One region of the Leuconostoc sp. BM2 genome, then DNA from elsewhere that is predicted to be linked to it. Evidence: predicted binding sites of a transcription regulator. Region 1 holds the regulator's gene; the other holds the start of a gene.
What was found. Region 1 encodes Rex, which represses fermentation and respiration genes when NADH is low (regulators of the CRP and FNR family bind a similar motif). Its sites were predicted from a motif close to TTGTGAANTANTTCACAA; they were not measured.
Positions count from the first base shown of each region.

Region 2: a site for Rex is predicted at 1,751-1,768, ahead of BMG01_RS00220 (zinc-dependent alcohol dehydrogenase family protein). Genes of this name have one in related genera too.

Region 1 is NZ_MOWQ01000009.1:32,656-35,846, forward strand. Features, by position in the region: gene rimI (ribosomal protein S18-alanine N-acetyltransferase) at 1-124, shown strand, start outside; gene rimI (ribosomal protein S18-alanine N-acetyltransferase) at 99-512, shown strand; gene tsaD (tRNA (adenosine(37)-N6)-threonylcarbamoyltransferase complex transferase subunit TsaD) at 505-1,521, shown strand; gene BMG01_RS04450 (redox-sensing transcriptional repressor Rex) at 1,620-2,270, shown strand; gene BMG01_RS04455 (peptidoglycan bridge formation glycyltransferase FemA/FemB family protein) at 2,276-3,191, shown strand, end outside.
Region 2 is NZ_MOWQ01000001.1:42,229-45,419, forward strand. Features, by position in the region: gene BMG01_RS00210 (DedA family protein) at 1-632, opposite strand, end outside; gene BMG01_RS00215 (LacI family DNA-binding transcriptional regulator) at 659-1,639, opposite strand; gene BMG01_RS00220 (zinc-dependent alcohol dehydrogenase family protein) at 1,788-2,804, shown strand; gene BMG01_RS00225 (hypothetical protein) at 2,806-3,191, shown strand, end outside.

The DNA.
Region 1 (3,191 bases):
GCAGACATTATATCGTAAATTGGGTTATGAGCAAACGGAAATTAAGAAAGGTTATTATCTTGGTGACCACGAAGATGCGGTCTCAATGACACTAAATTTTGATAATCAGACGGGCAACAATTGAAGATCTTGATGACATTTGGCAATTAGCAAATGAGTCTTTTGCACCGTCACCTTGGCCAAAAGAAGTATTTGAGCATGAACTGCGTAGTCCACGTTCTATTTATTTTGTGACGACAGGTGGTTTTCTTGGTGCAACACAAATTTTAGATGAGGTTGAAGTTGGTAGTTTAGGTGTTTCGCCGAAATTTCAGCATCAAGGTATTGGACAAGCATTACTGATGGCGGTTTTTGCGTTGCCTAACACGAAGCGCGTACTATTGGAAGTAGCTAATACCAATACGGCAGCACAGGCACTGTACCGCAAATTTGGTTTTCAACCTTATTATCGTCGAGAAAAATATTACAAAAATGGTGCTGATGCCATTATGATGGAGCGAAAAATTGACTAAAATAATTGCATTTGAATCGAGTGCTGATGAAACCAGTGTAGCAGTGGTGGAAGATGGACACATTGTTTTAAGCAATAGTGTTGCAACGCAAATCAATTCCCATCAACGGTTTGGTGGCATTGTACCTGAAGTAGCAAGTCGACATCACATTGAATGGATCACCAGAGTACTTGATGATGCCTTGAAACAAGCTCAGGTCACCCCATCTGAATTAGATGCGGTTGCGGTGACCTATGGGCCCGGATTAGTTGGTTCACTACTGGTCGGATTGATGGGTGCTAAGACATTTGCCTTGGCGCATGACCTGCCAATCATACCTGTTAATCATCTAGCGGGACACATTTCTGCGGCAAATTTTAATCAACCAATCATATATCCAGCTATGGCTCTGATGGTATCTGGTGGTCATACTGAATTAGTCCTAATGAAAACTGAAAATAAATTTGAAGTATTAGGTGAAACAAGAGATGACGCCGCTGGTGAAAGCTTTGACAAAGTCGGACGGTTATTAAAACTCCCTTATCCAGCTGGTAAAACCATTGATGAAATGGCACATCGTGGTAAAGCAACTATTAAATTTCCAACGGCTATGGCTCATGAAGACAACTATGATTTTAGTTTTTCAGGATTAAAGAGTGCGGTCATTAATTATGTTCACCATGCCGAACAAAAGCAAGAAACGATTAACCAAGATGATTTGGCAACGAGTTTTCAAAATGCTGTTGTGGATGCGTTAATCGGTCGTACTGAGCGTGCATTACGTCATTATCCAGTTAAGAGCTTTGTTTTAGCTGGTGGTGTTGCTGCTAATTCCCAGTTGCGTGAAGCGTTGACAACACTTTTAAATGATTTCAATGATACAGTATTTATTCCAGTTCCAGTGGCGTATACTGGCGATAATGCTGCGATGATTGGTGCTGCTGGTTACTGGAATTATAAACAAAATATCTATGCGGATTTGGACCTTAATACGGATCCGGGATTGGATTTTGAACTATTACAATCGTGACATCATTGTGAATGTTTCACTATCTTTTCGCAAAACCCTTAAATATATGGTACAATTACTATGCAAAAGTTCACAAGTGAAATTACTGGAGATATATTATGACGCAACAACCAAAAATACCACGCGCAACCGCTAAGCGGTTACCAATTTATTTTCGTTATCTAACTTTCTTACATGATGCTGGTACAGATCGTATTTCATCATCAGAATTAAGTGATGCTATTAAGTTCGATGCGGCGACAATTCGTCGTGATTTTTCTTATTTTGGTGCTCTAGGTAAAAGAGGTTATGGCTACGAAGTTAAAGCGCTATTGGATTTCTTTGCCAATGTTTTGGACCAAGATAGTTTGATCAACGTCGCACTAATCGGTGCTGGAAATTTGGGACAAGCCTTGCTTAACTTTAACTTCCATCAATCGTCAAATATGCGTATTTCAGCTGCTTTTGATGCCGATGAAAAGCGAACAGGCACTATTTTAGCTGGTGTACCAATTTATAAAATGAGTGAATTGAAGGAACAGATTAGTGCGCAACGTATTAACATTGCGATCTTGACTGTGCCACAAGGTGTTGCCCAAGATATTACAGATCAATTAGTGAGTGCCGGTGTTAAGGGAATTTTGAATTTTACGCCTTTGCGTGTCACGGTACCTGCCAACGTACGTGTTCAAAACGTTGACTTAACCAATGAATTGCAAACTTTGGTGTATTTCATTGAAAATTACGGTTCAATTACGACAGGATTATAAGTTAAATGACAATTTTAAATTTAGATGATCAAGAAAAAGTCTCAGCATATCAAAAGTTTGTGCGTGAAAATCCAAGAGGACAAGTCACACAGGATCCACTATGGGGTGAATTGAAAGCAAACTGGAACCACGTTTATGTTTATCATGAAACAGACGGTCAAATTGATGCGGTTATGTCAGTATTAACAGTTGAGGCTGTTCCCGGAAAAGTTTTAGCTTATGCTGGCCGTGGACCTGTTGCCGATATTGAAGATGTTGATTTAATTAAGGATTTGATTAAGGAAGCTTTAGCAGCATTACCGGATAATGTCTTCTTGTTGAGAATGGATCCTGAAGTACAGTATTCGGATGAGTTGAATCAAAAATATCTTGAGGCAGGCTTCCAGACACGTAATACGCAAGTTACACACATGCATGGTAATATTCAGCCACGTAAGAATGTCGTCTTATACTATGATGGTCGCGGTGAAGGTGCTACGCCTATTACCAATGAAGATGAATTGATGTTGCACTTCAAGCCTAAACTTCGTAATGATATTCGACGTGCATTTCGTGATGGTGTGACAATTACATTTGGTGATAGTGAAGAGGATATTCGAGCACTATTTGATACCTACGTGGCAATGGCAAAAAATCATGGTATCACACACAGACCATTAGATTACTTCCTTCGTATGCAAAAATTATGGGCAGGGACAGGCTTGTTCCGAGTCTACTTGGCTCATTTTGAAGGGCAAGTGATTGCTGGTGGCTTAGGATTTGCTTATGGTGATGAGATTTGGTATATGTATGCTGGCTCTTATCGCGAATTTGGTAAACATAACGCACCAGCCGCCATTCAATATGAGATGCTGAAATGGGGACTGTCACTTGGCAAAATCGAATATGATTTTGGTGGCATTGGTGAATTTGATGTTTCTG
Region 2 (3,191 bases), on a different contig from region 1:
CAGTTTCTAAACTTTTGCATTCTTAAAACAGTAATTGCTATCACAGCAATTACGATAAAAATAGTCACAGTCACGGACTTTGGAATCTCCAAATGGCCTACAAAATAACCAATTGAGACAATACTGGCTGACCATAAAATACTAGCAAAAGCAGCCATTCGTAAATAAACTGGAAAGGCTAACCCCAAACGATGTGCTAATAATGGCACAGCAACGCGAATAAAGGGTAAAAAGCGGCCTAACACAACGAATAGCAACCATCTCTTGGGATGAAAATCTTTAGCGATTTCATCAGTCAAACTACTGTGTGAATATTTTTTAACCCAGGGTATTTTAGCGACTTGTGTCGTAATGAACGCGCCCAACCAATAATTAACAGCATCTCCTAAAAAAGAAGCAATTGCAAAAATGCCAATAACCAAAAGCAATTCACCAATATTATGATGGGCGCCAGCCAAACTTCCTACTGTAATCAAAATCGTATCACCAGGAATAAATCCTGTCACAATCCCAGCAGTCTCAATAAATATCAATACAAACATGATACCAAATGCTGCTAATGTGAAATGATGATCACTGGCGATTAAATGTTCTAGCCAGTTGGGCAATGCAGTGAGTGAATTTAGAAACATTTTCCCCTCCGAAATGTTACCAAAAATTAGTCTTTTGGTAAATACAGTGACACTGGCAGCAAACTATCAGGCGTCATTGTTGTTCTTGGTGTTTTAATCAGTGCAAATAATACCTCTATTAACTGTGATGCAGCCGCTGCAATCGGTTGAACAATTGTTGGCAAATTTGGATGCAAACGCCGGACAATTGGTGTCCCGTCGTATCCAATAATGTTAATATCCTCTGGCACTCTTTTACCAGCCTTCTGCAAAGCATTTTCTAGTTGAATAGCAGCCACATCATTATAGGCAAAGACCCCCTCAATGCCATTCTTAATGATATAAGACACCATATTGTCGATGTCCTTACTTGTAGCAAACCCTTGTAAACTATAATTTTGTCTGACAACAGGAATCGAATTCTGTTGTGTAGCACGTAAAAATCCTGCGTACCGTTGATGGGTTGGTGATTCTGAGCCATCATCATCACTTAACATTAATAACCTTTTTGCACCAGTAGACAATAGATACTCACCAGCTAAATAGCCACCTTGTTCATTATCCTCGCTAACAATTGGCACGTTATCTGCCAAGTAACGATCGTAAGAAACAATTGGTAAAAAGGTGTTTTGATACTCACCAATACCCAAATTATGTGAAGAAGTAATGATACCTTCGACTTGATTCGCAGCCAACATTTGAAGGTACTGACGCTCTTTTTCAACATTATTAGCTGAAGTTGCAATAATGACCTTATACCCTAACTCAAATAGCTGTTGCTCAATCTCACTCGCCAAAGCTGTAAAAAAGGGATTTTCCATGTTCGGAAAAATCAATCCGATAAATTGCGATGATTTTCCTTGCAGCGAACGCGCCATGGCATTAGGTTGATAATGCAACTCTCGCATAGCTTCGTGAACTTTATTAATTGTTTTTTGGCTTAATGAACCATAGTTATTGATGACGCGCGATACCGTTGTTACTGAAACACCAGCTAACGCCGCAACATCACTTAATTTTGCAACCATTGCAATCCTCCATACTCTCTTAATATTCTATCACATGGTCTATTCCCCTTACTAAAATAAATGTGATAAACGTTTGACTTTGTCGTGCTAAAGGTTTACCATTGTCCTCGTAAGTTAATTTAATCACAAATAAAAAAGGAGAACAAACATGGAAGCACTTGTGTTAACTGGTACAAAAAAATTAGAGGTTGAGAACATTGAAAAGCCTGAGGTAAAACCCAATGAAGTTTTGATTCATACGGCATTCGCTGGTATTTGTGGTACTGATCACGCTTTGTATGCCGGCCTTCCCGGCTCAGCAGATGCTGTGCCACCAATTGTGTTGGGTCATGAAAATTCCGGTGTTGTAGCTGAGATTGGTTCTGATGTTACAAACGTTGCTGTTGGTGATCGTGTAACAATTGATCCTAATATTTACTGTGGCCAATGCAAGTATTGCCGTACTGCACGTCCAGAACTTTGCGAAAACTTGTCGGCTGTTGGTGTTACACGTAATGGTGGATTTGAGGAATACTTCACGGCACCTGCATCAGTTGTTTACCAAATTCCTGATAACGTTTCACTTAAGTCAGCTGCCGTTGTTGAGCCTATTTCATGTGCGGTTCACGGTATTCAACTACTTAAAGTGACACCTTACCAAAAGGCATTGGTTATTGGTGATGGCTTCATGGGTGAGCTTTTTGTTCAAATTTTGCAAGCTTATGGTATTCACCAAGTCGACTTGGCTGGTATTGTTCCTGAAAAGCTCGCTATGAACAAAGAAAAGTTTGGCGTGAAAAATACGTACAATACCAAAGATGGTGATAAAATTCCTGAAGGTACTTATGATGTTGTCGTTGAAGCAGTTGGTTTACCACAAACACAAGAAGCAGCCATTGAGGCTTCAGCCCGTGGTGCTCAAGTTTTGATGTTTGGTGTTGGTGGCCCCGACGCAAAGTTCCAAATGAACACTTATGAAGTCTTCCAAAAGCAATTGACGATTCAAGGATCATTTATCAATCCAAACGCCTTTGAAGATTCATTGGCATTGTTATCATCAGGCAAGTTAGACGTTGAATCGTTGATGTCTCACGAACTAGATTACCAGACTGTAGATGATTTTGTGAATGGTAAATTAGGTGTCGTTTCCAAGGCAGTCGTCAAGGTTGGTGGCGAAGAGGCATAAGATGGCAGAAAATGCGCGACATCATAATCCACGAAGCATTTCAATGAGCAAATCACTTATGTTTTTTGGCATTTCATTGATTTTAAATGCGATGGGAAATGTTTTGACGCTCGTCACAGCTTCACATATAAAACCCGCTTTTTTGGGATCAGCTTATTGGACAGCTGCAGAGGCTAATCTAGGTCAAGCCTTACTAGGAAATAATTCACTTGTTTTATTTTGGGCATTCCTAGTTCTCGGCATGCTTATTTCATTTCTAAATGCGCTATTGATGAAAAAGTTAGATTGGCATCGTATTATTGGTAATTTCTTGTTTATGTTACCATTTTCAATTTTTATTCAATGGTTTTCAAATATTTTCAATCAAATTATGCCAAATGCTAATTC